DNA from 2 places in the Paenarthrobacter sp. YAF11_1 genome. Region 1 is predicted to be linked to the other one. Evidence: predicted binding sites of a transcription regulator. Region 1 holds the regulator's gene; the other holds the start of a gene.
The links. Region 1 encodes LexA, which represses DNA repair genes until DNA is damaged. Its sites were predicted from a motif close to TCGAACANNTGTTCGA; they were not measured.
Positions count from the first base shown of each region.

Region 1 (10,137 bases):
TCAGACCTATCGCCGAGTAACCGCTCGTGGCAACAATGGCGCCAACGGCCGGGCCGATCATGAAGACGAGTTCCGTGGCGATGGAATCGAGGGCGAACGCAGACCGGCGCTGCTCCCCCTCCACCATGACACCCAGTGACTGACGCACAACACTGAAGATCGGCAGGGTAAAGAGCCCGCCAACAAAGACCAGCGGCAGCAACCATTCATAAGATACGTGCGGGACGATCGACCAGATCACGGTTTCGGAGACCACCGACGGGATCAGGGCCTTCCGAAGGCCCACCATGTCCACCCTTCGGCCCCGCCACGGCGCACCCAGGGCGATGCCAATGGTCATCACAGCCGCTGCCGCACCGGCGGCGGCGTAGCCATGGCCCAAAGTCAGGACGATGTGCAGGGTGAGGAGAATGCCGGCCGCAGAATGCGGAATACGGGCGATCATGCCTACCACCAGCAAGCGCCGGACAGGGCGGATGGACAGCATCTCCTTGTAGAGAGCGAAATTCACTGGCTAAATCCTCTTGTTCCCCCGGGGCAGGCCGGGGAACCGGCTGCCGTTAGTGCGGCCCAGGCTCCTGCGCCGCACGCTGCAATTTCACTTCAATGGAGTCAACGCCCTCAGCGAAGGATTCCATCCGCGCCCACGCCTCGTTGAGTTGGGCCACCAGCGTTTGCACAGCCACAGCGTCGAGGCCATCTTCGAGGAAGAGCACCACCCGCAACTCCGGACCCGATCCACCGCCGGACACCGTCCGTCCATCAGCCGTCAGCGACGCAACGCCTGCGCCGGGCTGCGTCTCCAGCCGGCGGACAGTCCGGAAAACTGACACTGTTGAAGCGAGAGCAGACTCCAGTTGATCATCAAGGTATGACGGCGTCCAGTCCCGCTGTTGGGCGAGGGCCCACATGGCCGGGCGGCGGACCACGAACGCAAAGTCCGACCCTGGATCCAACACCAGCAACTGTGCACCCTCGGAAACCGCGGAAAGAGCAGCGCGGGCCGCGTAAACCGCCACAGGACGGGCGTCCCCATGCCAAGCCTCGAGCGCTGCAGCCGAAGTAAACACAGGCATGGCCTTGCGGCCATCGGGCGCCTTGAGTGTGACCAATGCCATATCCGCTTGCTTGTCAGCATGCAGTCCGTCAACGCCAACAGCTTCCTCGGCCAGCTGCGCAACCACGGGAACAAACACCCGTGCAGTAGCCAGCGAGGCGACAACATCGGCCTCGGTTCCGGTGCCGTTGATCAACGCAGCAAGGGCGGTGACGTAGCCGGCGTCGGCAGTTCCGTCGTCGTCCTCAAAGTTGTGGATCCTGGCGTCGTCCCCACTCAGGCTCCTGCCTGCCCACGGTTGGCCGGCAGAGTCTGTCGCTCCCCCGGCCCCGGCCAGAGCGGCAGCAATATGGCCCGGCAGGTGCCGGCTCCCGGCACCAGGGTGCCCCTGGTGACCGTGCGGGTGTCCGGCGTCGTGGGGCATCAGCGACGACCGGCGACGTCCAGGGCTTCGGGAAGCGTGAAGGCACCGGCATAGAGAGCCTTGCCCACAATCGCACCCTCTACGCCCAGCGGAACGAGTTCACGCAGGATGCGGAGATCCTCCAGGCTGGAAATGCCCCCCGAGGCGACAACAGGCTTTCCGGTCTTCTCCACCATCTGCCGCAGCAATTCCACATTGGGCCCCTGCAAGGTTCCGTCCTTGGTGACGTCCGTGACGACGTAGCGCGCGCAGCCGGCATCCTCAAGGCGGGACAGGACTTCCCAAAGGTCGCCGCCCTCCTTGGTCCAGCCGCGCCCGGCAAGGGTGGTACCGCGGACGTCAAGTCCGACGGCGATCTTGTCACCGAAGCGGTCAATGGCCCTGCGGGTCCATTCGGGGTTCTCCAGCGCTGCCGTGCCAAGATTCACCCGGGCGACACCCAGTTCCAGGGCTCGCTCCAACGATTCGTCATCGCGCAAGCCACCGGACAGCTCCACCTTGACGTTCAGCTGCTTCACTACCTCACTGATGAGGTCCGCGTTGTTACCGCGACCGAAAGCGGCATCGAGGTCCACCATATGAACCCATTCAGCACCGGCATTCTGCCAGTTCAAAGCTGCTTCCAGAGGCGTTCCGTAGCTGGTTTCCGAGCCGGCCTCTCCTTGGAGGAGGCGGACTGCCTGGCCGTCAACGATGTCGACGGCGGGAAGGAGTTCCAGAACGGGCTGGGCGGAGGTGGTCATGTGGGTCCTTGGAGTTCGAGGTTTGACGCGGGTTCTTGGTGACCGGCTCAGTTACCGGGCAGCGTCAGGAGGTAGGCGGCCAACAGGGACAAGCCTGCCAGCACGTAGAAAGAGATGGAAACCCAGCGGGGCTTCTTCTGCTGATGGAAGGAGATACCGCCGCCTACCAGCACGCCTGCAAGGCCCATGAGGACTACAGACCACATCTAGGCAGCACCGCTTTCGGAGGCTTCTGCCGCTGGAGTGGGGGTCTTCCTGAGGCCGTCCACCCAGTTCCGCAACAGCCGCGCCCCGGCGTCCCCCGACTTTTCCGGGTGGAACTGCGTAGCGCACAGCGGGCCATTTTCAACAGCGGCAATGAACCGTGCACCATGCTCGGACCACGTCACCTGCGGCGGGGCCATGCGGGGCTGCACAACATCGAAGTTCCATTCCTGCACACCGTACGAGTGCACAAAGTAGAAACGTTCCTGCTCGACGCCGGCAAAAAGCTTGGAGCCTTCCGGGACGTCCACGGTGTTCCACCCCATGTGCGGGACAACGGGAGCAGGCAGGAGTTCCACCTTGCCTGGCCACTCGGCCATGCCCTCGGACTCGGTGCCGTGTTCCACACCGGCTTCAAACAGGACCTGCAAACCGACGCAGATGGCCAGCACGGGCCGGCCGCCGGCAACCCGGCGTCCAATCATCCGGATGCCATCAACGGCCTTCAGCTCCTTCATGACGGTCTCGAACGCGCCGACCCCGGGAACCACCAGTCCGTCCGCGTTGAGCACGTCTTCAGGCTTGGAGCTCAGCACTACATGGGCACCGGCACGTTCCAGCGCCCTGACGGCTGAACGTACATTGCCCGAACCATAGTCGAGCACCGTAACGGTGGGCTTGCCTTCCGGGGACTCGGGCTTGACCGATGCGATGGTGTCGGCCACTGCCCCGTCCTTAAGGACCTGGACGCTCACAACGCCCCCTTGGTGGAGGGGATGCCCTCTACCCTGGGATCGGATTCCACCGCGGCACGGAGCGCCCGGGCGAAGGCTTTGAACTGCGCTTCCACGATGTGGTGGGGATCGCGGCCGGCGAGCACGTTCATGTGCAGGCAAATCCCGGCATGCAGCGTAATGGCCTCAAAAACGTGGCGGGTCAACGAACCGGTGAAGTGACCACCAATCAGGTGATACTCCTGGCCGGCCGGCTCTCCACCGTGAACCAGGTATGGCCGGCCCGAAACGTCCACCACGGCGTGAGCCAGTGCCTCATCCAGAGGAACCGTGGCTTCGCCGAAGCGCCGGATGCCGGCCTTGTTGCCCAAAGCCGTGCGCAGCACCTCGCCAAAGGTGATGGCCACATCTTCAACGGTGTGATGGGCGTCAATGTGGGTATCGCCGGTGGCTTTCACGGTCATGTCAATCAACGAGTGCTTGCACAGCGCCGTCAGCATGTGGTCGTAGAACGGAACCGAGGTGCTGATGTCCGAGACACCTGATCCGTCCAGGTTGATCTCCACCAGGACGGAGGATTCACTGGTGGTGCGCTCCATGCGCGCGGTGCGGGCAGCGGACGGCGTGGCGCCGGTTTCGCTCATTGGGACGTCCTTATACACGAAGAGTGGGTTGGGTCTATGGACAAGTTTAGGCGGGCTGTGACGCCCGGCCGTCCAGCAGCGCTTCCAGCGCTGCCAGGAAGGCCGTGGTTTCCGGTTCGGTTCCCGCCGTGACCCGGAGGTGGCCGGGAATACCGACGTCGCGGATCAGCACACCGGCGTCGAGCAGGCCCTGCCAGATCGCGTGGGGATCTTCGAGTCCGCCGAAGAAAACATAGTTGGAGTCCGACTCCGCAGGTTTGAGGCCCATGCGCAGAAGCTCGGTCACGATGCGGTCGCGCTGGACCTTGATGTCCTCGACGTCGGCCATGAGGGCTTCCCGGTGGCTAAGCGCAGCCAGGGCGGTTGCCTGGGTAACAGCCGACAGGTGGTACGGAAGGCGGACCAGCCGAATGGCATCCGTAACCTCGGGAGCTGCGGCCATGTAGCCCAGCCTGGCACCGGCAAGGGCAAAGGCCTTGCTCATGGTGCGGGAAACGATCAGACGCTCGCGACCGGGCAGCAGGGTCAGGGCGCTGGGGGTATTGTCGTGCGCGAACTCGTGGTAGGCCTCGTCCACGATCACTATTGCCTGGCTGGCTTCTCCGGCCTCATAAACGGCCTCTACGACATCCAGCCCCAGGCCTGTTCCCGTGGGATTGTTGGGCGAACACAGGAACACGATGTTGGCACCGGTTTCGCGGACCTGCGCAGCAGCGGAGGCAGCGTCCAAGCCGTAGTCCTCAGCCCTGACCCCGCGGACGTACTCGGTATCCGTGCCACTGGCCAGCAAGGGGTACATGGAGTACGTGGGCGGGAATCCCAGCGCCTTCCGGCCGGGCCCGCCAAATGCTTGGAGGATCTGCTGCAGAACCTCATTGGAGCCATTGGCTGCCCAGATGTTGTCCGGAGCGAGATTGTGGCCAAGGTACTCGGCCAGGGCTTCACGAAGTTCGGTGAACTCCCGGTCCGGATAACGGTTCAGCCCCGTGGCCGCAGCGGCCACGGCCTCGGTGATGGCCGCCTGCACATCGGCAGGGACGCCATGGGTGTTTTCGTTGACATTGAGCAAAATGGGGACATCAAGCTGCGGTGCGCCGTACGGGCTCAGTCCACGCAGGTTGGTCCGGAGGGGTAGTCGGTCAAGTCGCTCAAGCTGGTCACTCACCACCACAGTTTAAGGGCTGCCGGGACTGCCGAACTAACTGTGACGCCGGGCGCCCGCCCCACACGGGACGGAACACACTAGTTTGCGGGCACGAACAACTGCTGGCCGGGCTGGATACGGCCGCCACGGAGGTCGTTGAGCTGAATGATCTCCGTAATGACATCGCGGGGATCCCGTTCAGGCGCAGCGGCACCGGCAATGCCCCAGAGGGACTGTCCCGGCTGGACCGTAACCGAGACGGCGACGGGCGGCTGGAGTTGCCCCTGCGAGTCCGAGGCCTTGGCCGGTGACGTGATAAAACCAGCCAGGCTCAGCAGCGCAGCCACCAGCAGCATGGCCGGGATGCCAAAGAAGACCATCCGTCCCCGTCGGGTCAGGCGCAGACGCGCAGGCGCCTGAGTGGTGCGGAAATCAGCGAACGTAGTGATTGCGGACATGAGCTGAGCCCTTCTGAGCTATTGCCGTGCGCCGGATCCCGGTACATGGCTGCCAATTCTGTGCGTTCCCCTGTCCAACCCCGGATGTTCGAACACTTCGTTCGAACATCCGGTGTCAGCGCCAGGTTTATAGAACACATATTCGAACCTTGCTAAGACATTTTTAGCACTTATCAACGAACGGTGTCGAGACTCGCTAGAACAAATGTTTGATAAACGCCTGTGGCTGCCCTACGTTTGAGTGAAGAAACAGCACTGTTTCAGTGGAACAGGAGGGTCTGACATTTTTTGCAGACCCGACGACCCCGGGCACACTCCGGGCGGAATGGAAAGGCATTGGCGAACATGGCAGCGAAAGCCACCGGCGGCGGGGCACCCCCGCGGAGCCAGCAGCCTCAAAAGAGTCCCAAGAGCCTGACCGTCCGGCAGAAGAAGATCCTGGAGACCATCCAGCGGTCAGTCAATGACAACGGGTATCCGCCCAGCATGCGTGAAATTGGTGACACCGTGGGCCTGGCCAGCCTGTCGAGCGTTACACACCAGCTCTCCCAGCTCGAAAAGCTCGGTTACCTCCGCCGCGATCCAAAGCGCCCCCGGGCCATGGAAGTCCTCATGCCATTGACCCTCGATGGCGGCCCCATTCCGGGAGTGGAAGCGCCCACCAATCTTCGCAGCACGGGTGGCTTTGCCGTGACCGAGCTTGCCAGCGCCAGCGACACCGCCATGGTCCCGTTGGTCGGTCGGATCGCTGCCGGCAGTCCCATCCTTGCTGACCAGACAGTGGAGGACGTCATCCCCCTGCCCCGGCAACTCGTGGGCCACGGCGAACTGTTCATGCTCAAGGTAGCCGGCGACTCGATGATCGACGCCGCGATCTGCGATGGCGACTGGGTAGTTGTCCGCAGGCAGAACGACGCCGTCAATGGAGACATCGTTGCCGCACTGCTGGACGACGAAGCAACGGTGAAGACCTTCCGCCAGCGCGACGGCCACACATGGCTTCTTCCGCAGAACACCCAGTACGAACCCATCCTCGGCGACCAAGCCACCATTATGGGCAAGGTCGTTTCGGTCCTGCGATCCCTCTAGGAGGCTTTGGCAGGGCCCAGGCGCTCCAGCACGCCCCGCACCACGGTTCGGTCCGTCGTCGCCCAGAACGGCGGCAGGGCTGCCCTGAGGAAGCCCCCGTAGCGCTCTGTTGAGAGCCTGGAGTCAAGGACCGCCACAACCCCTTTATCCCCCGTGGAACGGATGAGCCGGCCTGCCCCTTGGGCCAGACGGATGGCAGCGTGGGTTGCTGACACAGCCATGAATCCGTTGCCTCCGGACTGTGCCACGGCACGCGAGCGGGCAGTCATCAACGGATCATCCGGACGCGGGAACGGGATGCGGTCGATGACCACAAGGCGGCACGAACCGCCGGGGACATCCACACCCTGCCACAGCGACATCGTGCCGAAGAGGCAGGTATCGGGCTCGTCGGCGAACTGCTTCACCAGAGCTGCCATGGTGGATTCACCCTGGCAGAGAATACTGACGTCGAGGCGAAGCCTCATGGCATCGGCGGCTTCCTCAGCCGCCCGCCGCGACGAGAAAAGACACAGCGCTCCCCCACCGGAAGCGCGGATGAGGTCTTCCAATTCATCCAGGGCCTCGGGCGAGGTTCCACGGCCAGGCTTGGGCAAGTGCTTGGCCACGTAGAGCACACCCTGTTTGGGGTAATCAAAGGGCGAGCCGACATCGATCCCGGTCCAGCTTGGTGCTCCATCGCCAATCAGCCCAAGTCCACCTGCGGCCGGTTCAAAAGCCGAGCCGATGGCCAGCGTGGCGGAAGTCAGCACAACTGTATGACCAGCGAAGAGACCTTCACGAAGGCGTCCCGCCACACTCAGGGGCGCAATGTTGATCAGGGCCGGAGCGGTCTCGTCAGGTTGCGAGTATCCCTGCTGGGGATCGAACGTGCTGTTGCGGGAAAACCACACCACTTCACGGTTCTCCTTGGCCGCGAGCATCCGTTCGCACAGCTCCAGAATGAGCATGAGCCGTGACCGCGCGAGTTGCCTGCCGCCGTCGACCGCGTTTGAAGAGTCCGTCTTCGAATCCGACAGTGCTGCGCGTGTGGCTTCCCGGAGTTGGTCCAGGCAATCGAGCTGTTCGTCATTGAGCCCGCTGGGCAGAAGACCGTTGGGCACGCCCGCTATGGCCATATCCAAGCGGTCGGCCGCAGCATTGAGGGCATCCACCGTGATGGCGGTGTGCTTGCGGGCGCTCGACGCGGCCGCGTGGACCATCGCTACGGACAACTGGCCTGACACAGCGCCCGTCACGCGGTCCTGCAACTCGTGGGCCTCATCGACTACCACGACGTCGTATTCGGGCAGCACAGCCAGCCCCTCAAAGGCGCTGACGGCCAGCATGGCGTGGTTGGTGACCACGACGTCGGCTTCGCCTGCGCGGGACCGGGCCAACTCGCTGAAGCACTCCTCGGCGAGGGGACACTTCTGCGCGCCCAGACACTCCATGGACGTCACGGAGACCTGTCGCCAAGCCCGATCCGTGACGCCGGGCATAAGTTCGTCACGGTCGCCGGTGGCGGTCTTTTCCGCCCACTCGCGAAGCCTGACCACTTCCTTGCCCAACTGCGACTGCGGTCCCCCCATGGACGCAGCAAAGTGCGGGACACTGGTGTCCTCGCCCAAGGAGAACAGCTGTCCCTCGGACGGTTCCTCGCTGGGGAACCCGCCTTCGAGCTTTTGCCGGCAGACGTAGTTTGCCCTGCCCTTGACGAGCGCCACGTTGACGGGGCGTTCAAGGGCAGGGTTGATGGTGTCCAACAGCCGGGGAAGGTCCCTGCCAACAATCTGCGTTTGGAGTGCCAAGGTGGCGGTGGACACCAAAGTCGGTTTGTCGCTGTCCATCGAATGCGCGATCAACGGAATAAGGTACGCCAAGGACTTACCCGTTCCCGTTCCCGCTTGGACCAGCAGGTGCTCCCCGGTTTCGATGGCCCTGGTGACATGCCTGGCCATCTCGTGCTGGCCGGCACGGCTCTGACCGCCCATGCCGGCAACAGCCCGGTCCAACAACTCGAGGGTGGTCTTCTCCCCCAACGACTCGACGGCGTCCGCCGCCACCTTCTCAACCATTGGTGACGAACGGCTCCAGTTCGGCTGCCAGTCCTTCGCGGACCATGACAACAACGCGGGTTCCGCTTTCCTCGTGCTCAAGGCTGAGGATTTCCGAGTCGGAACTGTGCAGTTTGCTGATCATTTCGCCACGGTCGTAGGGAATGAGCAGCTCCAAGCGCACGCCCGGCCGGGGAATGGACTGGCTGATGTCTTCCAACAACCCAGCAATGCCCTGGCCCGTACGGGTGGAGACGACTGCGTGGCGGGGTTCCTTCTGCTTGAGGCGCTCCACCACAAAGGGGTCCGCCACATCAACCTTGTTCAGGACAATGATCTCGGGAACCTTGCGGGCATCCACTTCCGTAAAGACAGCCCGGACAGCAGCGATCTGACCTTCAGGATCAGGATGCGAGGCGTCCACTACGTGCAGGATCAGGTCCGCATCCGCCACCTCCTCCAGCGTGGAGCGGAACGCCTCAATCAGCTGGGTCGGCAGCGAACGGACAAACCCCACAGTGTCCGCCAACGTGTAGCCGATGCCGTCCGGCGTCTGGGCTTTACGAACGGTGGGATCCAAGGTGGCGAACAGGGCGTTCTCCACCAGCACACCGGCATCGGTGAGGCGGTTCAGGAGCGAGGACTTGCCGGCGTTCGTGTATCCGGCGATCGCGACGGAAGGAACGGCATTACGACGGCGGTTGGCGCGTTTGGTCTCGCGGGCCGGCTTCATCGCGGCGATTTCACGACGAAGCTTGGCCATCCGTGTGCGAATGCGCCGGCGATCCAGTTCGATCTTTGTCTCACCAGGACCACGCGAGCCCATGCCTGCACCTGCTCCACCCACCTGGCCACCGGCCTGGCGTGACATGGAGTCACCCCAACCACGAAGGCGCGGGAGCAGGTACTCGAGCTGTGCAAGCTCAACCTGGGCCTTGCCTTCCCGGCTCTTGGCGTGCTGGGCGAAGATGTCCAGGATCAGCGTAGTGCGGTCTACTACCTTGACCTTGACAATGTCCTCAAGGCCTCGGCGTTGGGAAGGAGCCAGCTCGGTGTCCACCACGACGGTGTCCGCGCCGGTGGCGGCAACGATGTCCTTAAGCTCCTGGGCCTTGCCCGAACCCAAAAAGGTACCGGGGTCCGGCTTCATGCGCCGCTGCACCAAACCGTCAAGGACTTCCGAACCGGCAGTCTCTGCCAGGGCAGCGAGCTCGCGGAGCGAATTTTCGGCGTCGGCCAGTGTCCCTTCAGTCCAGAGACCGGCGAGGACAACTCGTTCAAGGCGCAGCTGCCGGTATTCGACCTCGGTGACGTCTTCGAGTTCCGTGGACAATCCAGCGGTACGGCGCAGCGCGCGACGTTCGGCCAGGTCTTCCTGGTCGCCGTCGTAGATGCTGTGTTCCTGGTCAAGGGTGGAAATGGCCTGCGCCTTGCCGAATACACCACCGGCGTCGTCGTCATCGGATGCCTGCGCAGGTACATCCTTGGAAAGAATCCGGTCGATGACGGCCTGGATTTGTTCAGGACTCATGTCCTGGGCGTCGGAATCGGATCCGGAGTGCTTCTGGGTGGTCATGGTCTCCTTAGACTGTTCGGCTATTCCA
Region 1 covers NZ_JBFRDF010000013.1:49,219-59,355, forward strand. The annotation lists gene AB4Y77_RS18015 (MFS transporter) at 1-511, opposite strand, end outside; gene AB4Y77_RS18020 (SseB family protein) at 561-1,481, opposite strand; gene priA (bifunctional 1-(5-phosphoribosyl)-5-((5-phosphoribosylamino)methylideneamino)imidazole-4-carboxamide isomerase/phosphoribosylanthranilate isomerase PriA) at 1,481-2,224, opposite strand; gene AB4Y77_RS18030 (hypothetical protein) at 2,272-2,430, opposite strand; gene hisH (imidazole glycerol phosphate synthase subunit HisH) at 2,431-3,183, opposite strand; gene hisB (imidazoleglycerol-phosphate dehydratase HisB) at 3,180-3,806, opposite strand; gene AB4Y77_RS18045 (histidinol-phosphate transaminase) at 3,853-4,971, opposite strand; gene AB4Y77_RS18050 (LysM peptidoglycan-binding domain-containing protein) at 5,049-5,408, opposite strand; gene lexA (transcriptional repressor LexA) at 5,754-6,497, shown strand; gene AB4Y77_RS18060 (ATP-dependent DNA helicase) at 6,494-8,554, opposite strand; gene hflX (GTPase HflX) at 8,547-10,109, opposite strand.

Region 2 (10,137 bases), on a different contig from region 1:
TCTCGGTTCTTGAGACTCACAGGAACCACAGGCTCCGTCCCCGGGGAGATTCAATGGGAGTTTTGCGGCGATCCATCGCACTGTCCACGGGCCTGGTGGTGTTCGCCACCGGCCTGTTTTTTGTTCAGGCCCCTGCCACGGCCGTTCCGGTTCCAGGACCGGATAACCCGAATGTCCAGTTCATCGAGGGCACGCCGCGTTCGGACCACACGTTCGAGACGCCACCTGCGGACGATGCACCCAAGGGACAGTCCGACGTCGACTCCATCCTCCGCGACGGTGCAGCAGCGATCGGCCCCGCCGGTGACATCCGCGTCCGGTTGGTCACGGCAAAACTGGCGGACAACGCCAACGCGGTCTCCATGGCTGACGCCGAAAAGACGGTGGCGGCCACCAGCAAGTACTGGCAGGCGATGTCGGCCAACAAGCTCTCCATGACCGTGAACAGCAAGGTTGCCGGGCACCAGTCCAAGGCGAGGTCGACCGACAGCTACAGCTCCATCATCTCCACCATCACCAGCGAGCTGAAATGGTCCGCGAGCCCATACACGGCGCTGGTGATCTACATTCCCACCACCACCCTGTCCGGGAACGCGCTTGGCGCCGGCTACAGCAGCGGCAGTTACAGTGGCCGCGTTTTGATGCCGCAGATCAGCAACTTCTCCAACAACGTGATGAGCCATGAGTTCGGGCACGTCATTGGCATGATGCACGCTGATGCCCTGCAGTGCCGCAGCGGGGCGTCCGACGTCGGTGTCAACAGCAATGGCCAGTTCACGGACCCGTCCTGCTACATCCGCGAGTACGGCGACACCACAGACATCATGGGCGCTGCGCAGTGGAACTCGCCGGTCATCAGCTCTACGTTTTGGGACTACGGCGGCCTGGGACGAGGCGACGAAATCCGCGACACCGGTGTGGCCACGGGAGTCAAGAGCTACACCCTGAAGCCCTGGGGCGGCACCGAGGCCCAGCGCGCCATCAAGTTCACGGACCCTGTGAGCCGGGAGGTCTACTACCTGGAACTCCGGCAGCCGGTAGGGGCTTACGACAGCTATCTCTCGGGCGGCAACAAAGGCGTCAAAATCGTCCAGCGGGGCGGCGCCACCATCGCCTCGTCACTGATCCTCATGCCGGACACCACACCTTTCAATGGTTGGTACAGCCAGAACCATGCCTGGCAGGCGGGCAGCACTTTCACCACCTATACGGGCACCAGGGTGACCATCAATTCGGTCAGCGCCACCTCGGCAACAGTGACCATCAACGCCGACACCAAACTGAAGACGCGGATGAGTTTTTCCGCCGGCGATTTCGACGGCGACAAGCTGGCCGACGTCCTTTCCCGCGAAGCGGACGGTTCGCTCCTGCTCTATGCAGGCCTGCCCGGAAACCGCCTTGAAGATCCCGTGCGAATCGGCAGTGGCTGGGACATTTTCAACGCGGTACTGGGCACTTCCGATTTCAATGGCGACGGCTTCGCTGACATTCTGGCGCGCAGCAGCGACGGCAGTCTGTGGCTCTACCCGGGCAACGGCAAGGGCGGTTTCCTGCCACGCAGCCAGGCAGGTGTCGGCTGGCAGGGGTTTACGGAGTTGGTGGCCCCCGGCGACTTCAACGGAGATGGCCGGGCAGATGTGGTGGCAAGTGGAACCGATGGCCGGCTTTGGCTCTATCCCGGGAACGGTTCCGGCGGATTCCTGGCCCAGCGGCAGATCGGCCAGGGCTGGGATGCGTTCACCAGTCTTTCCGCAGCGGGGACGTTCGGGGGCGGGACGGCAGGACTCCTGGCCCGTTCGTCGGACGGCACCCTCTACGTCTACCCCGGCGATGGCAAGGGGAGCCTCCTGCCGCGTACCGCCGTCGGAACTGGTTGGAACCTGGCGGGCGACATCGTCGGCGGGCAGGAATTTACCGGCGACGGCAAGGCTGACGTCCTCGGCGTCGGTTCAGGCATGACGCTTTACCCGGGTGACGGCACCGGCTTCGCGGACCGCTTGGCGATCGGATCCGGTTGGAACCAGTTCAGTCAGGTGTGGGAGGCCGGGGATTTCGACGGCGATGCTGTCGCGGACGTTTTGGCCCGCGGCACCAACGGCATCCTGTGGCTTTACCCGGGCAATGGTTCGGGTGGCTTCCTTCCGCGCGTGCAGGTGGGGACGGGCTGGAACGTCTTTACGTCAGTCTTGAGCGTGGGCGATTTCGACGGCGATAAGCACCCGGATCTTGTGGCCAGGGCCTCCGATGGGACGCTGTGGCTGTACCCGACCGACGGGAAGGCCCAGTTCCTTGCCCGCAAACAGATCGGTACTGGCTGGCAGGGCTTCACGCAGATGTTGGCGCCGGGCGACTTCTCCGGTGACGGAAAGGCCGACATCCTGGCACGCGCCGCGGACGGGACCTTGTGGCTTTATCCGGGAAATGGCGCCGGAGGATTCCAGCCGTGGAAGCAGATCGGTACCGGGTGGAATATCTTCAACGCGGTGATGCAGGGCAGCGACTTCAACGGTGACGGCCGGGAAGATGTCCTTGCCCGAGGAACGGACGGAGGACTGTGGCTCTACCCGGGCAACGGCAGCGGAGGTTTCCTCACCCGGCAGTACCTAGGCTCCGGATGGAACATGTTCACCTCCTTCGCTGCCCTCGGCAACGCGTTCACGGGCACAGGCGACCCGACCCTCGTGGGCGTAGCCGGCGATGGAACGCTGCTGCTCTACTCCGGGACGGGTACGGGAAAGTTCAAGCCGGTGGCGTTGGACCCGAGGTAGCCCGTCATCGGAGGTGAGAGAGCGCTGCTGGTTTTCCTGGGTCTCGCTGGGTGACGCAGCGTAAAAATGCCTGGCCCCCTCCGAGAGTCTTGGCCCCTCAGGTTCGGAAAAGCGAAAAACCCGGAATGTCAGGTGACACTCCGGGTTTTCGCTGCTTTGGTCCCAGCTGACAGGGAAGAAGCGGCGGGCTTAGGCGTGCTGGGCGTGCTTGGGCAGGCCGAGCTCCGCTGTGGGGGTCTTGGCTGATTCGCGGGCCGTCATGGCTGAGACGGCTGCGATCACGCAGATCACGGCGGTGAAGATGGAAATCTGTACCCATCCGCCGGGCTTGGTTCCGCCCAGGGCAGTCACGATGGCCGGGGCGAACCCTGCCATGAGGAAGCCGAGCTGCGTGCCGATAGCCAGGCCGGAGAAGCGGACCTTGGTGCTGAACATTTCACCGTAGAAGGACGGCCATACTGCGTTGGCAGCGGCGTACCCGAAGGAGAAGAACACCACGGACACCAGGAACATCAGGGGCACAACGCCGGATTCCAGGGTCAGCAGGAACACGGGGGTCATGATGGCGCTTGCGAATGCGCCGTAGATGAAGACGGGCTTCCGGCCGATCTTATCCGCGAGCATGCCGAAGAGGGGCTGGGTTCCGAGGGCCACCACGTTGGCCACGACCACCAGCCAGAGCGTAATGGTGCTGTTCACGCCGGCAACGTCCTGGGCATATTTGATGGCCAATGTTCCAAAGACCGTGCTCACTGCGGCGATGAACGCGCAGCAGACCACGCGGAGGACGTCCCGCCAGTGAAGCCTGAGGAGATCGGCTACGGGGAGCTTGGAGATCTCGTTGTTCTTCTTGGCTTCAGCAAAGGCCGGCGGCTCGTGCAGGGTGCGGCGGATGAAGAACGCCACCAGAACCACCACGGCGCTGAGCCAGAACGGGATGCGCCAGCCAATGCCGTACTTGATCTCGTCAGGCAGGGCCACCACAGGAATAAAGACCAGCGCTGCCAGGATCTGGCCGCCCTGGGTGCCGGTGAGGGTCCACGAGGTGAAGAACGAGCGGCGGTTGTCCGGAGCGTGCTCCAGCGTCATGGACGAGGCACCTGCCTGCTCGCCTGCAGCCGAAAGGCCCTGGCAAAGACGGGCAAGGACCAGCAGGACGGGAGCCCACCAGCCGATGGTCTTGAAGTCGGGGAGGCAGCCGATCACGAAGGTCGCTGCTCCCATCAGGACCAAGGTGAACATGAGCACCTTCTGCCGGCCGATCCTGTCACCGAAGTGGCCCAGGATCACGGCGCCCACGGGACGGGCAATGTAAGCGAAGCCGAATGTCGCGAAGGACATGATGGCCGCGTTGGCATCGGCCGACGGGAAGAAGACGTGCGGGAAGATCAGGGCTGCGGCCGAGCCGAAGATGAAGAAGTCGTAGTACTCCACCGCGCTGCCCAGGAAGCTGGCAAGCGCAGCTTTCTTGGGTGTTCCGGCGGTGGTTTCAGTGCCTGGCGTCGCTGACGGCATTGTTTGGCTCATGGGGGTTTCCTTCTGTGACGACGATGTCGCGGATCTAGCTTCTGTGGGAAGACCAGAGCGAGGTGCGGCCGGATCATCCCGAAAGTAACCATATGGTGAGAGCTACTTGTGCAATACAGCAATAGTGGCTGTGAGTGGGGTCACTTGTCAAGAGAAGTCACCACCATCTAGAAATAGCTCTCACTATGTGAGAGCATCGAGCTATGAGTGTGAAAGAGGACACAAAGACCGACATGGTCGGCAAGGCACTGGGTTTGTTGGTGCTGCTGGGCGACGAGCCGCGCGGCGCCAGTGCGGCGGATCTGGCAAGGAGTGCCGGCCTGCCGTTCAGCACCACGTACCGTTTGCTGGGCTCGTTGACGCGCGATGGCTTCGTGGATTACGAGCCCGACGGGCGCCGCTACCACTTGGGCTTGCGCGTCTTCCAGCTCGGTCAGCGGGTATCGAACCACCATGGCTTCGCGGCCACTGCACTGCCCGTCTTGCAGCGCGTTACAGATCGCACGCATGAGGCCACCATCCTCTCCGTCCGTGATGGCAACCACCATCTGACGGTCAATAAGGTGGATGGCCCCAAGACCTTCCGCGTCACCAGCGACCCCGGTCATCTCGGGGCGCTCCATACGACGTCAGTGGGCAAGGCGATTGTGGCTTTCGAAGAAGAGATCGAGCGGAAGCGTCTGCTGGAGGAACTTCCCTTGGATCCCCTCACGGAACGCTCCATCACCGACCGCGATGCGTTCCGCGAAGAAATCGAGCAGGTGCGCCGGCAGGGGTATGCGGTGATGGATGAGGAAAACGAGGTGGGTATGCGCGCCGTCGCCGTGCCGGTCCTGAACTCCCAAGGCCACGCCTTCGCATCACTCGCCACGGCCGTGCCAGTCTTCCGCCTCACCATGGAGGAACTTATTGCGCACGTCCCCACCCTGCAGGAAGCCGCGGCTGAACTCGCGGCCCGCCTGCCCCAGCGCTGACCCACCCGTTGCGAGGCCCGCTCTGCGCCCCACGTGCTCGAAATGACGCGCAGAGCAGGCCCCACAACGCACCCACATGCCTCTGCCAAACTAGGTAATTGTTCGCGATAAGAACAAGCGTGCGGAATATGAACACTTGTAGTAATCTAAATAACACCCGGTCAGGCGGCGCCCCAGAAAAGCGCCAAGAAGCCCGCGGTGCTGAAGTCAAAGGAGCTTTAGGATGAGCAACCGAGCCGAGTCCGTTCTGGTGGGCCTCATAGGCGAAGGCGTCATGCCATCGCTCACGCCGCCCATGCACGAACGCGAAGCCGATGTGCAGGGCCTTCGCTTGCTGTACCGCCCCATCGACCTGCTGGACCTCGAGCTGCCGGCCACCGCCGTCGGGGATCTCCTGACCGCCGCCCAGCGCATGGGATTCAACGGCCTGAACATCACCCACCCGTGCAAGCAGTTGGTGCTTGAGCACCTTGATGAAATTTCCGACGACGCCCGTCGCCTGGGTGCCGTCAATACAGTTCTCCTCCAGGACGGTCGGCTGATCGGCCACAACACAGACTTCTCCGGTTTCGGCGCTGCGCTCGCCACCGGACTTCCGGACGCGAAGCTGGACCGCGTGGTCCAGCTCGGCGCAGGCGGCGCCGGCTCGGCCGTAGCCTACGCGCTCCTCAAAGCCGGCGTCAGCACGCTGGACCTCGTGGATATGGACTCGGCCCGCGCTGCGGAACGTGCCGCCGAACTCGGCGGGCTGTTCCCGGAGGCCACCGTCACGCCGCGAAGCACCGACGAGCTCCCCCAGGTCATGCCTCTCGCCGACGGCCTGGTGCACTGCACCCCCATCGGCATGGCGGCCCACCCCGGCCTTCCCCTGGACATCGAACTGTTGGAACCGCGGCACTGGGTGGCGGACATCGTCTACCGCCCCATCGAAACGCAACTGGTCCGCGAGGCCCGCGCCAAGGGATGCGACGTCCTCGACGGCGGCCGAATGGCAGTTGGACAGGCGGCCGACGCCTTCCAGCTCATCACCGGACGCGAAGCCAACCGTGAACGGATGCGGGCACACTTCCTGGAGCTGATCGCCGCGGAAGACGCAGCAGCTCCCCAGCTGTCGAACGCGGCCCACTGATGCGCACCGGAATCGCCACGGTCTGCCTGTCCGGCACGCTGAAGGAGAAAATGCAGGCCTGTGCCATTGCGGGCTTCGACGGCATCGAGATCTTTGAACAGGACCTCGTGACGTCGCCGCACAGCCCTGAAGATGTGCGCAAGATGGCCGCGGACTTGGGCCTGGGCTTGGATTTGTACCAGCCTTTCCGCGATTTCGACGGCGTCACTGCGGACCTGCTGAAGGCCAACCTCAAGCGCGCCGAGGCCAAGTTCAACCTCATGTCACGCCTTGGCATGGACACCATCCTGGTCTGCTCGAACGTTGCCACGGCAACCATCGACGACGATGATCTTAGGGCCGGGCAGCTGGCCGAACTCGCCGAGCTGGCGGGGGATCACGGCGTCAAGGTCGCCTACGAGGCCCTCGCTTGGGGCAAGTACGTCAACGACTACGAGCATGCGTACCGCCTGGTCGAAATGGTGGACCATCCCAACCTTGGAACCTGCCTGGACTCCTTCCACATCCTTTCCCGCGACTGGGACACCGCGCCCATTGAACAGATCAACGCGGAGAAGATCTTCTTCGTCCAGGTCGCCGATGCCCCCAAGCTCTCCATGGACGTCCTCTCCTGGAGCCGCCACTACCGGGTGTTCCCCGGCGAAGGCCAGTTCGAGCTCGCCAAGTTCATGGGCCACGTGGTCCGGGCCGGCTACACGGGTCCCGTCTCGCTGGAAGTCTTCAATGACGTCTTCCGCCAGTCCGACACCGAGCGCACGGCGGTGGACGCCATGCGCTCCTTGATCTGGTTGGAGGAGCAGAGCGCCAAGTGGCTCGCAAGCACCTCTGTGGAAGCCGGAACAGAAACCGCAGCCGGCAACGGCAGCGCGTCCCGCCGTCGTTATCCCATGGAACTGGCCACGCTGCCCAAGGTGAACGAACCCGCCGGCTTCAACTTCGCGGAGGTCAAGGCTGACGACACCGCGCAACTCGAGAAGCTCCTGGGCCAGCTCGGCTTCGGGTTCGAGGGCCGCCACCGCACCAAGGACGTCCAGCTCTGGACCATGGGCCTGGCCCGCGTGATCATCAACGAACAGGCGGCCTCGCACGCTGAACCGGCAATCGCCGCTTTGGGGTTCGACGTCGACTCTCCAGTGATTGCCTCCGCCCGCGCCCAGCAACTCAAGGCGCCGGTGGTGGCCCGCAAAGTCCAAGCTGACGAGGAAGTCTTCCAAGGCATCTCCGCGCCGGACTCCACCGAGATTTTCCTGTGCCAGGGCAGCCCGGACGGGACCGCGGCGTGGACGCACGAGTTCGGCGAGGGTCTGGAACACGCTTCCAGCGCACAGAACGCCGTGATTGACCACGTCAACCTGGCCCAGCCGTGGCAACACTTCGACGAAGCCGTCCTCTTCTACACCAGCGCGTTGGCTCTGGAACCGCAGCCGTTCGCCGAGGTTCCCAGCCCCAGTGGTTTGGTCCGCTCGCAGGTCATGGAGACCAGCAACGGCGCCATCAGGCTGGTCCTCAACCTGGCACCCGCGCAGCAGGCCCAAACAGCCCGCAAAACGTACCAGGAACACATCGCCTTCGCGGTGGACGACCTCGTGGCAACTGCCCGGTCCGCGCGTGACCGCGGGCTTGAGTTCCTGCAGATTCCGGCCAACTACTACGAGGACCTGGACGCCCGGTTCGATCTCGAACCCGGCTTCCTGGCCACCCTCAAGGAACTCAACCTCCTGTATGACCGGGACGCCAACGGCGAATTCCTCCACTTCTACACCGCCACAGTGGGCAGTGTGTTCTTCGAAATGGTGGAGCGCCGGGGCAACTATGACGGCTATGGGGCGCCCAACGCCCCGGTGCGCCACGCCGTCCAATACGACTCGCTGCACCGGGTGTAAACCCGCCGCCGCCCCGCAAACCAAGAGAACCCATCAACCGAAAGGAGCCGGCCGTGCCGCAAGAACAGACAGCACAGGCGCTCGAATCCGAGGAACTCGTGCCGCCCGCTGAGCCACACGCCGCCCACCAAGCCAAGAAGGTGGAAACCCAAGCGGATCTCAGTGCTGAGATCAAGGGCATCGGGGACCGCTACGCAGAGGCGTTGAAGAACGGCAAGGGGCCGGAGACCATGCCGCGCCTGGACTACGCGCCGTACCGCAGCAGCATCCTGCGCCACCCCACCAAGAGCCTGCACCACGCGGACCCGGAGACCATTGAGCTTTACTCGCCGGCGTTCGGACACCAGGATGTGCACGCCCTGGAATCCGACCTGACCATCCAGCACAACGGCGAACCGCAGGGTGAGCGCATCATCGTGGCCGGCCGCGTCCTCGATGGCGACGGCCGCCCGGTGGCGGGCCAGCTCGTGGAGATCTGGCAGGCCAACGCATCAGGCCGCTACATCCACAAGCGCGACCAGCACCCCGCACCGCTGGACACGAACTTCACCGGCGTCGGGCGTTGCATCACCGGTGACGACGGCTCCTACAGCTTCACCACCATCAAGCCCGGCGCGTACCCGTGGAAGAACCACCTGAACGCCTGGCGCCCGGCGCACATCCACTTCTCCATGTTCGGCTCCGAGTTCACGCAGCGAATCGTCACCCAGATGTACTTCCCGGGTGACCAGCTGTTCCCGCTGGACCCCATCTACCAGTCCATCGTGGACCAGGATGCGCGTGACCGCCTGGTGGCACAGTACGACCACGAGCTGACCAGCCCGGAATGGGCGCTCGGCTACAAGTGGGACATCATCCTGACCGGTTCCAAGCGCACCTGGACCGAAAACGAAGCATACGGCGACGCCGGGGACGAGGAGTAAGCGCATGAGCAAGCTGGCACCCACACCGGGCCAAACCGTAGGCCCCTTCTACGGCTACGCCCTTCCCTATGACAAGGACAACGAACTCCTGGCACCGGGCAGCCCCGGCAGCATCCGCCTCCAGGGCACCGTGTACGACGGAGCCGGCAACGCCATCCCGGACGCCATCCTGGAAATCTGGCAGCCGGATTCCGAAGGCAACATCGTCCAGCGCACCGGTTCACTGGTCCGCGACGGCTACACGTTCACCGGGTGGGGCCGTGGCTCCGTGGGCAACTCCGGCGTGTACACGTTCACCACCGTCAACCCAGGCCCCACGGCACCGGGCGCGGCTGCGTTCATCTCCGTGGCCGTGTTCGCCCGCGGCCTCATGAACCGCCTCTTCACCCGCGTGTACCTTCCGGAAAATGAGGAAGCGCTGGCCAACGATCCGCTGTTGAGCTCCTTGGATCCTGAACGCCGCAAGACGCTCATCGCCCGCCGCGATCCTGACGGCGGCCTCACCTGGGACATCCGCCTGCAGGGTGGCGACGAGACCGTCTTCCTGGATTTCCAGCAGGACGGCTCGCTGGACATTAATACGGAAAACCCGGCATGACCGACGGCGACTTCGGCCTCCTTAGCCCCGTCTCGGCGTCGCCCGCTGTGGCGGCGCTGACGGGCGACCGTGCCGTGATCACGGCAATCCTCGACGTCGAAGCCTTCTGGGCTGCCGTTCTTGAGGAGGCGGGACTGGTTCCTGCCGGATCCGCCGCTGTGGTGGCCGAAGCCGCCGATGCCGGTTCTTACGACGTTCTTTCGGTTGCCGAACGCGCGCAGGGTGGCGGAAACCCGGTGATTCCCCTGCTCGGAGACTTGCGCGCCCGCGTCCGGGAGCTGGACACCGCCGGCGTTGGTGCGAACTCCGCCGTCCACACCTCGCTGACCAGCCAG
Region 2 covers NZ_JBFRDF010000014.1:40,494-50,630, reverse strand. The annotation lists gene AB4Y77_RS18680 (FG-GAP-like repeat-containing protein) at 54-2,768, shown strand; gene AB4Y77_RS18675 (MFS transporter) at 2,958-4,295, opposite strand; gene AB4Y77_RS18670 (IclR family transcriptional regulator) at 4,499-5,269, shown strand; gene AB4Y77_RS18665 (shikimate dehydrogenase) at 5,493-6,398, shown strand; gene AB4Y77_RS18660 (bifunctional sugar phosphate isomerase/epimerase/4-hydroxyphenylpyruvate dioxygenase family protein) at 6,398-8,281, shown strand; gene pcaH (protocatechuate 3,4-dioxygenase subunit beta) at 8,335-9,204, shown strand; gene pcaG (protocatechuate 3,4-dioxygenase subunit alpha) at 9,209-9,802, shown strand; gene AB4Y77_RS18645 (lyase family protein) at 9,799-10,137, shown strand, end outside.
Region 2: AB4Y77_RS18665 (shikimate dehydrogenase) is a predicted target of LexA. The motif match lies at 5,379-5,394, and genes of this name have one in related genera.